DNA from 3 places in the Nocardia sp. NPDC049149 genome. Region 3 is predicted to be linked to each of the others. Evidence: riboswitches for the same ligand, from Rfam matches in the RefSeq annotation. Region 3 holds a riboswitch; each other region holds the start of a gene.

The links. A riboswitch is a leader RNA that binds a small molecule or an ion and turns the genes downstream of it on or off. The one in region 3 is predicted to bind S-adenosylmethionine.
Region 1: it holds a riboswitch for S-adenosylmethionine, as region 3 does, so the genes downstream of both, ACGFNJ_RS02155 (rhodanese-like domain-containing protein) here and ACGFNJ_RS32680 (2OG-Fe(II) oxygenase) in region 3, are expected to answer to the same signal.
Region 2: it holds a riboswitch for S-adenosylmethionine, as region 3 does, so the genes downstream of both, ACGFNJ_RS41120 (amino acid ABC transporter permease) here and ACGFNJ_RS32680 (2OG-Fe(II) oxygenase) in region 3, are expected to answer to the same signal.

The regions. Positions count from the first base shown of each region.
Region 1 covers NZ_JBICTD010000001.1:430,854-434,118, reverse strand. The annotation lists gene ACGFNJ_RS02165 (FAD-dependent oxidoreductase) at 1-480, opposite strand, end outside; gene ACGFNJ_RS02160 (hypothetical protein) at 831-1,277, shown strand; SAM riboswitch class IV at 1,342-1,458, shown strand; gene ACGFNJ_RS02155 (rhodanese-like domain-containing protein) at 1,472-1,888, shown strand; gene ACGFNJ_RS02150 (O-succinylhomoserine sulfhydrylase) at 1,920-3,134, shown strand; gene ACGFNJ_RS02145 (RpiB/LacA/LacB family sugar-phosphate isomerase) at 3,225-3,265, shown strand, end outside.
Region 2 covers NZ_JBICTD010000016.1:93,330-96,594, forward strand. The annotation lists gene ACGFNJ_RS41115 (amino acid ABC transporter ATP-binding protein) at 1-245, opposite strand, end outside; gene ACGFNJ_RS41120 (amino acid ABC transporter permease) at 242-1,234, opposite strand; SAM riboswitch class I at 1,424-1,517, opposite strand; gene ACGFNJ_RS41125 (winged helix-turn-helix transcriptional regulator) at 1,666-2,139, opposite strand; gene ACGFNJ_RS41130 (SDR family oxidoreductase) at 2,231-2,932, shown strand; gene ACGFNJ_RS41135 (tautomerase family protein) at 2,958-3,265, shown strand, end outside.
Region 3 covers NZ_JBICTD010000009.1:242,868-246,132, forward strand. The annotation lists gene ACGFNJ_RS32670 (MFS transporter) at 1-186, opposite strand, end outside; gene ACGFNJ_RS32675 (tRNA-dependent cyclodipeptide synthase) at 183-902, opposite strand; gene ACGFNJ_RS32680 (2OG-Fe(II) oxygenase) at 902-1,675, opposite strand; SAM riboswitch class IV at 1,830-1,948, opposite strand; gene ACGFNJ_RS32685 (alpha/beta fold hydrolase) at 2,289-3,239, shown strand.

The DNA.
Region 1 (3,265 bases), on a different contig from region 3:
GGCGACGTTGCCGACGCCGAGCACGGCGACCTTCTCCGCGTCCAGCGGCCAGGTGCGCGGCACGTCCGGGTGCCCGTCGTACCAGGACACGAAATCGGCGGCGCCGTAGGAACCGTCGAGCCCGATGCCGGGGATGTCCAGTGCGCGGTCGGCGTTGGCTCCGGTGGAGAAGATGACCGCGTCGTAGAAGCTGCGCAGGTCGTCGAGGGTGATGTCGGTGCCGTAGTCGATGTTGCCGAGCAGGCGGACCTGCGGCTTGTCGAGGACCTTGTGCAGGGCGGTGATGATGCCCTTGATGCGCGGGTGGTCCGGTGCGACGCCGTAGCGAATCAGCCCGAACGGCGCGGGCATCCGCTCGAAGAGGTCGATGCTCACCTCGGCATCGGACTTCATCAGGGCGTCTGCGGCGTAGATACCGGCCGGTCCGGCGCCAACGATGGCGATGCGGAGCGGGCGGGAACCTGCACTCTGTTCGGTCATCTTTTACGCGCACCCTTTATTGGTCGAGAACAATTACGGCGTCTTCCTTAGCCTAGGCTAAGTTACGCGCTGGCTGGTTGCACCTGTCGATGCGGACACCGGAGTCGTCGGCTCGTGGCCACTCCTGCCGCGGCTATGACAGCAGGCCGCAGTCCCGCGATTCTATCGGTGGTGGCGAGTGCGGCCCCGGGCGGTGCGTGAACTGAGTGGATGCCGCACTGCCCGTTCCGTCCCGGTTACCCACTGCGCGTGCCCGAATCACCTCGCGGTGTCGCCGGCATCGGCGCAGGCCGCCGCATCGTGTGGGGGTGGTCGGCGGATAACCGGGCCGACCAGGGATCATCGTCGTTATGAGCGATCAGCAACCGCCCGCGGACGACGAGGTCATCGTGGTCGATCAGACCGACAAACGGTCGGTCGCGCCGTTCGTCGCGGCGGCCGTTGTCGCGGTGCTCGTGCTCGGCGCGATCATCCTCGGCGGGGTGCTCTCGCCCGCTGAGAAAAATGTCACAGAATCCGACCGGATCGCCGCAGCGGTGCGTGGCTTCGTCGAGGGCTCCAACCAAACCGAGGCAGTGCCCCCACCAGGCACGGGCTGCCAGGGCTTCGTGCCGGAGCGGTCGCCGCTGGCCGGACGATCCGGGCGCGGAAAGACCGTGGAAATCACGCAACTCGTCGATCCGATGGTCGATGGCGACCGGGCTAAGGCGACCGTGACGACCAAAGTCGACGGCGTCGAGCAGACCGCGACCTGGAATCTGACCCGATCCGGCAACAAATGGCTGGTCTGCACGTAACCGTTTCTCACCTCTTGAACAGCCGTTTGACAGGTTGACCCCTGTCCAGGCAATCTCAATCGAAGGTCATGAGAACCAGTGACAAGCCCCGGCAATACTGGTCGGCAACCCTCCTCCGCGGTGGGGTGCTCCGGGTGACGACCTGGCCGTGCGTCAAACCTGAGCGCGGCAAGTGCGGATTCTAGGAGGTCCACATGAGTTATGCCGGTGACATCACCCCACAGCAGGCCTGGGACCTGTTGCGGGACAATCCGGAAGCCATTCTGGTCGACGTGCGTACTGCCGCCGAGTGGAAGTTCGTCGGCGTGCCAGACACCAGTTCGATCGAGCGGGAGACCGTGCTGATCGAATGGGTCGACGCCACCGGCACCCGCAACAGCGAGTTCACCGAAGAGCTGGTCAAGGAGCTGGAGGGGCACAACCCCGAGGCACCGGTGATCTTCCTCTGTCGGTCGGGCCAGCGCTCCATCGGCGCGGCGATCGCCTCGACCAACGCGGGCTTCGGCACGTCCTACAACGTGCTCGAGGGCTTCGAGGGTCCGCTCGACGAGAACGGGCATCGCGGCGGCTCCGGCTGGCGTGCCCTCGGATTGCCGTGGCGGCAGTCATGAGTGGGTGCTGTCACGCTGCCGGGAGGCGGTCATGATCACCGGTGGTGCGTTCGACAAGCCGCTGCCCGAGGGCGTCGGCCCCGGCACGCTCGGCGTGCGCGGCGGGTTGCGGCGCTCCGGTTTCGAGGAAACCTCCGAGGCGCTGTATCTGACCTCCGGCTTCGTCTACGAGAGCGCGGAGGCCGCCGAGGCGGCGTTCACCGGTGACGTCGAGCATTTCGTCTACTCCAGGTACGGCAATCCGACGGTCGCCATGTTCGAGGAGCGGATGCGGCTGCTCGACGGCGCCGAGGCGTGTTTCGCCACCGCGAGCGGAATGTCCGCGGTGTTCACCGCTTTGGGCGCGTTGCTCGGTGCAGGCGACCGACTGGTGGCCGCGCGCAGCCTGTTCGGGTCCTGCTTCGTGGTGTGCAACGAGATCCTGCCGCGCTGGGGCATCGAGACCGTCTTCGTCGACGGCGAGGACCTGGACCAGTGGGAGCAGGCGCTGTCGGTGCCCACTCAGGCGGTGTTCTTCGAGACGCCCGCCAACCCGATGCAGACGCTCGTCGATGTGCGCCGGGTCACCGAGCTCGCGCATGCGGCGGGCGCGAAGGTGGTGCTGGACAACGTCTTTGCCACCCCGCTGCTGCAGCGCGGCTTCGAGCTCGGCGCCGATGTGGTCGTCTACTCCGGCACCAAGCACATCGATGGTCAGGGCCGAGTGCTCGGCGGCGCCATCCTCGGCGCACAGGACTACATCGACGGACCGGTGAAAACGCTGATGCGCCATACCGGTCCGGCGCTGAGCCCGTTCAACGCGTGGACCTTGCTCAAGGGCTTGGAGACCATGCCGCTGCGGGTGCGGCATTCGACCGAGTCCGCCTTGCGGATCGCCCGGTTCCTGGAGAGCAACAAGGCCGTCAGCTGGGTGAGATATCCCTTCCTGGAATCACATCCGCAGCATGCACTGGCCAACAGCCAGATGAGTGCAGGCGGCACCGTGGTCACCTTCGAGCTGAATGCGACTGCGCACGAGGCGAAGAAGCGGGCTTTCGAGGTGCTCAACCGGCTGCGCGTCATCGACATCTCCAACAACCTCGGTGACGCGAAGTCCTTGATCACCCACCCTGCCACCACCACGCACCGGGCCATGGGCCCCGAAGGGCGTGCCACTATCGGGCTGACCGACGGTGTCGTGCGGATTTCCGTCGGCCTGGAGGATGTCGAAGACCTCCTCGCCGACCTCGAACACGCTCTGAGCTGACGTTCGCGCCGGCTCGGTCACCGCCTGTGCGGGACCGGGTCGGGCGCGAAGCGGCCACCACTCGGATCGAAGCCGCATTACGCTGGGCGTATGCGGATTTCGGTGGCGGCGGACGAGTACGCCGGGGTGGC
Region 2 (3,265 bases), on a different contig from region 3:
AGGGCGTGCAAGGTGTTGCGGCGCAGGCGATAGCCGATCAACTCGCCGTCGATGTGCACGGTGCCTGCGTCCAGTGTCTCCAGGTGGTTGACCACCCGCAGCAGGGTGGACTTGCCCGAGCCGGACGGGCCGATCACCGTGACTACCTCGCCGGACCGCACGGTCAGATCGATGCCGCGCAAAATCTCGTGCGCGCCATAGGATTTGCGGACGCCGCGTACCTCGACGGCGGCGGTGGCGGTCATCGGGTCGCTCCGCGTGGTGCGGCGGAACCGGTTTCGGCGATCTCACGCAGCTTCTGCCAGCCGCGCTGCAGCGGCGACGGCGGAGGTGTGCGTTGTGCGCCCTTGGCGTAGTGGCGCTCGATGTAGTACTGCGCGACCGAGAGCACGGTGGTGAGCACGATGTACCAGGCGGTGGCGACCATCAGCAGCGGCACCACCCGGCCGTTGCGGCCGTAGATCACCTGGACCTGGTAGAAGAGTTCGGCGATCGCCATCACCGACACGATCGAGGTGCCCTTGAACAGGCTGATCACCTCGTTGGTCGCGTTCGGCAGGATCGACCGCATCGCCTGCGGCACCACGATGGTGCGAAACTGGCGCACCCGCGGAATACCGAGCGCGGCAGCGGCTTCGAGCTGGCCCGCGTCGACGGAGATGATGCCCGCCCTGATGATCTCGGCCGAGTACGCGGCCTGGTGCAGCGCGAGCCCGATCACCGCCGCGGTGAACCCGCTGATCACCCCGTTCACCTCGAAGGTGAAAAACGCTGGGCCGAAAGGGATCCCGATCGACAGCGTGTGGTACAGGTAGGCGATGTTGAACCAGAACAGCAGCTGCACGATCAGCGGGATCGAGCGGAACGCCCAGATGTAGCTCCACGAGATCACCCGCAGCACCGGATTGTTCGAGAGCCGGGCGATGGCAAGGGCGGTGCCGAGCAGGAAGCCGAGCGCGGTGCCCCACGCGGTGAGCTCCAGCGTCACCCGCAGCGCGGACAGCACCGATTTCGCGGTGATGTACTGGGCGAAGGTCGGCCAATCCCAGCCGGGGTTGGTGGCAAGGCCGTGGATGAACTGCGCGAGCAGGACGAGCGCGACGGCGCTGATCACCCAGCGCCACGGGTGCCAGGGTTTGGCCACGGTGGGAGCTGGCGCTGTGACCGGCGGCGGTGGGGCGGGCTCGTCCGGTGCCAGCTCGGCGGCGGCATCGGGTGCGACGGACGCACTCATATCGGGAGGTCCTTCGGAAGAACGAAATGTGACCGCCCCTCATCGGGCCGCGGTCACCTCACCCGGCCAGCGACGGGTGCACTGTCTGGCTGCGGTCAGCCCCGACAGCTCGCGGACGTCACCTTGCACTGATCGATATGTCGGCGTCCCCACCGGATGCCGCGGACAGCTTCGATGACCATGTCGGTTCCTCCATCGGTCCTGGCGGAAGCACCCGCACCCGCTGTACGGGGGGTTGCTGCGACGTCGACGAGCCAGGTCTCTCGGTCGCTCTGGATGGTTGCCGCCGATCCGGACACCGCAGGATGTCAGGGTCGAGCGGAATTATCATGCCCAGCGGCCGAACCCTTAGACAAGGGAACGAATCACCGTGAGCCTAGCCCTTGTCGCACGGCGCGCGGTCCCGCAGAATTCGTCGCTGACAAGCGGTGTCACCGCGTGGGGTTCAACCGGATCACGATGTTGTCGGAGGACGGCTCCGGTACCGATTCGCCGGTGACCCTGACTTTCAGAGTGCGCCCGGTATCGCGGTCGACGAAGGACAGGGGCGGGCGGCCGTCCTGCAGGTATTTGTCGCCCCACTGCATCAGGGACAGGAAGACCGGCAGCAGATCCTCGCCGGACTCGGTCAGTAGATACTCGTCGTGGATCCGTTTGCCGGGCTCCCGATAGGGCACGCGGGTGACGATCCCGGCGGATTCGAGCTGTTTGAGCGCTCGTGACGCAGCGGGCGCCGACGTGCCGATCCGTGCCACGAAATCTTCGAATCGTGTTGTGCCATAGAAGCATTCTCGAATCGCGAGAAACACCGTCTTGGTGCTGAGCAGGCTCAGCACCCGCTCCGCCGAGCAGCCGTCGCTTGCTGACCACGCGTCGCGATCGCGCAGCCGCTTTTCGAACTCCATCACCACTCCAGCATTGTAACTAACGGTTGCGTTATTCAGCATCCCGTGCTTGTATCTAACTAACGTAATCGTTACTGAGATGGAGGGTGCAATGGTTGCGGTGCAGGACAAGGTGGCTGTGGTAACCGGGGGCCGGCGTGGGCTCGGCGCGACGCTGGTCGACGAACTGTTGGCGCGTGGGGCCCGAAAGGTCTATTCGACCGCGCGCGCGGCGTACCTCGACAGCAGGCCGGAGGTGGTCACCGCCGCGCTCGAGGTGCGTTCGGCGGACTCGGTTGCCGCGTTCGCGGAACTCGCCTCCGACGCCCAGCTCGTGTTCAACAACGCGGGAACCCTGCTACCGGGTGCATTGCTGACGGGCGACTTCGACAGGGTCACCGAGACATTCGATGTCAATGTCTTCGGACCGCTGCGCGTGGCGCGGGCCTTCGCGCCGATCCTGGCCGCCAACGGCGGCGGTGCGCTGGTGAACATGCACTCCGTGCTGTCCTGGCTGGCGGGCAGCGGCGCATACGGGGCATCCAAGGCCGCCGCGTGGTCGGTGACGAACTCGCTGCGTATCGAGTTGGCGCAGCAGCACACTCAGGTCGTCGGCGTGCACGCGGGATTCATCGACACCGAGATGGTGTCGGCAGTCCAGGCACCGAAGGCCACGCCCGCCGAGATCGCCGCGCGAATCCTCGACGGCCTCGAAGCGGGCCACACCGAAGTGCTGGCCGATGCCGTCACCGTCGATGTCAAAGCGGCCCTCTCCGGGCCGGTGGAGCAGCTGATCTTCGCCGCCGCCCGCTGAGATCACCAGAGGAGCACCGAAAGCCATGCCACTGTGGACAATTCATCACACGCCTGGAATCTTCACCGACACCGACACCGACAAACACAAGCTCGCCGCGCGCATTGCCGACCACTACGAATCGGTCGGCCTGCCGAGGTTCTATGTGGTGACGCTGTTTCATGAAGTCCGTCCCGAGAACTTCTACGTCGGCGGCGAACCGACCCCGGCCGGGGTCCGCATCGCCATCGACCACATCGCTCGCCGCAACCCCGATCAGGAAAGCCGTCGGCGAACGGCCCAGTGGATCAAAACCATCGTGCACCCGTTCCTCGAGCGAGATCCCGACCTGCA
Region 3 (3,265 bases):
CATCGACAGCGCCATCAGGAAAACGCCGAGGGTGAGCTCGGTATTCGACGGCCCAGCATGCAGGTCGTCGCCGATGGCAGGCAGCGCGGTGGTGACGATCGTCAGGTCGATGCACCCGAGAAACGAGGCCACCGCCAGCCCGGTGAAGCCGATCAACCGCCGTTGGGTGGGGATCGCTATGGTCATTCCACTCCCGTCGTTGTGTTCGATGCCGACTTTCGCTTCTTGAAACGCAAGGGCAGCCAGGCGACTCGCTCCGGATGCTCCGGCTCGACGAACAGTTCGCGCGTGCGGCCCATCGCTGCGGATATCCGCTGCGGGTAGATCACATAGTCGAATCCCTCATGCGCCCACAGCGGCATGATGATCGGGCATTCCTCCAAAAGGTAAGCACGGCACGATGTCCGGACCGCGTCCTGATCAACGTCGGGTTCCCGGGACACTCGTCGTTCGATGAATCGGTCGATGGTGCTGTCGATGGCGCGCCGGTAGGGCTCGTCGGTCTCGTAAGCCTGCTCGACCGCGTCGTAGAGGTCACCGTAGCGAGGATGGGACAGTGCGAAGTCCCATCGCAAAACGTTGGTGGGGCAGTCGATCTGGTCCAGATAGCCGATGTTGCGGACCAGCCATTCGTCGCCGGCGATCCTGGCCCGCGCATGCCGGTCGACATCGCTTCCGCCACTGAGGTTGTGCCGCTGCAGGGTGTCCGCGACGGCGATCGCGCATCGACCGAAGTTCGAGCGATTGATCAAATCGATGGTCGCGGCGAGCTTTTCGCCCTCGTGGTACTCGGCGCCGACGCTGACAAGCAGGACCGTCGAGCGGCCTTCGGTCGTGATGCCGTCCGACCGTAGGTCGTATGCCGCCTTGTGGGACGCCGAGAGCAGCGTGGTCGTCGTCATCAGCTCCACACCTTCAGCGAGTCGGCCGGATCACTGACACCGATGAACAATCCGATGGTGATGCGGGGACGGTCCTGCGAGGGCGCGACGGCATGGACACGGCGCGGGTCGATGAAGATCGCGTCCCCGACCCGCGGCGCGATCACCAGCGCCGGGTCGCCGACGGTGGCGCGGTCGATCCCGTACACGCGTTCACCGGAGCGATTCCGATACTCTCCCTCGTCGGGGTAGTCGTCCCAGATCTGTAATTCCCCGCCGCGGTCCGGCACGTCCAGGTAGACGTTGACCGACAGCTGCCGCGTAATGCGAATACCGAAGTCCTCCGGCAGGTTTCGGCTGACATTGTCGGTGTGCGGCTCGAGATCGACACCGGCGAGCTGGTAGCGCGCGACACCGGCGAAGAACGCCTGCCCGTCGCGCCGCAGCAAACTCGCCCCGGACGGCCAGATCTCGTCGAGCAGCAGTCGCAGGTCGTCCGCCGGATACGAATAGGGCGAGGCGATCTCGCGCAGGCGCTCGATATTGTCGCGCGCCTCGTCGAAGTACTGCCCGCGGCCCGCGTCGCTGCTCGTCTCGGAAAATGCGTGGCCGATGCGCCGGAACTGCGGATCGGTGGCCAGTGGGCCGTGATCCTGCCTGCCGACGAACGCCTTTCGTAAGTGATCGAGCGCGTCGGGCCGGACGAATCCGCCGAGCCGCACCGCGTGCACCGCCCCGTTCAGCAGCGCGGTCAGCGATTCGTGATCGAATCCCTGCCTGGTGGTGTCCAACACGCGGTCTCCGAGAGATGGCGTGGCCGTAGCCATGTCGTTCCCCTCTGGTTGTCGCTCGATGGACCGGCCACCGGCCCGGGCGTGCGGAAGGAGCTAGTCGACACAGACATGATTCGACCCCCGATCCCACCGTCAGGGCCCCAGAAAACGACGGAGCCCGCGCTTGCCCGGACCGCGGTACGCGGCTCGGCCTGGTCTTGACCCGGGGCACCCCGCCGCGGATGGAGGGTTGCCGGCCAGCTAGCCGGGGACTTGACGCTGGCACTCTTGACCTGAAATAAGAATCGCGCACGCCAGATGTGTTGTCACGCTTTAGAATCGGGTTGATTTTACGTGGTCACGGTGCCCAATCGGCGGGCGATGGTGCGGACGGTTCGTTTCCGGTAGCGCGCCCGCTATCGACTGTGCCATTGGGGTTGAGCGGCAGTTCGTCGAGGATCGTGCGCGCGGTCGGGACCACGACTACCGCCCCGGAACATCGGGGGCACCACACACCCTTGGTGGCGATCAGCCCACCCCCGTGGGGCAATACCTCAGCACTCGGGTCCCTAAAAGCGGCAGCACATCCGGCGCACAGTTAGACAAGTCCACCGCAACCCGACCGGAGCCACCGATGTCGATCTCGAGCACCCGCGCCACCTCGGCCGAACGTCGTGCCACGATCTCGACCGCCGACGGTGTTGCCCTCGCGGTGCGCGAATACGGACCGCGCAGTGCCGAACTCACCGTCGTCCTCCTGCACGGCCATTGCCTGCGCACCGAATCCTGGACCGACGTCCGCGATTCCTTACTCCGCCAATTCCCGCACGCCAGGGTCGTCTGCTACGACCACCGCGGCCACGGCGACTCCACCGCCGCCCCGCGCGACACCTACACCCTCGACCAGCTCGGCCACGACCTGCACACCGTGCTCGACGCGGTCGCCCCCACCGGCCCCCTGATCCTGGTCGGCCACTCCATGGGCGGCATGACCGCACTCACCTACCTGAGCCAGCACCCGCATCAGATCGGCACCCGCATCGTCGGCGTCGCGCTGCTCGCCACCGCCGCAAGCGGTCTCGCCGACGCGGGCTTCGGCCGGCTCCTCCGCCACCCGATCATCTCGCTCTTCCAGGCCGCCGTTCGTTGCGCTCCCCGCACCATGCAGCACGCAAAACGCCTCGCCTGCAAGGTCTTCGCCCCGATCGTCCGCACCGCCGAGTTCGGCAACCGCAAGATCAGCCCCCGAGTGCTGGCGCTGGCCAACGCCATGCACAACGAAACCCCCATCGTCACCATGGCCACCTTCTTGACCAGCTTCATGGCCTACGACCAAACCGCCACCCTCCCAGCCCTTTCCAAGATCCCCACGCTCATCCTCTGCGGCGCCGCCGACCTGATGACCCCGCCCTCGCACTCCGTCGCCATGGCCACCGCTGTCGAATACTCCGACCTCGTGATCCTCGACGGCGCAGGCCATTCGATCATCCTCGAACAGCCGGCCCGCGTCGCCGAAGCCCTGTCCCGCCTCCTCACCCGCACCGGCGCCACCCCCAAACCCACCCACCTCACCCTCGTCGCCTGACCAACCACGCAGGCTGATTGGACTCG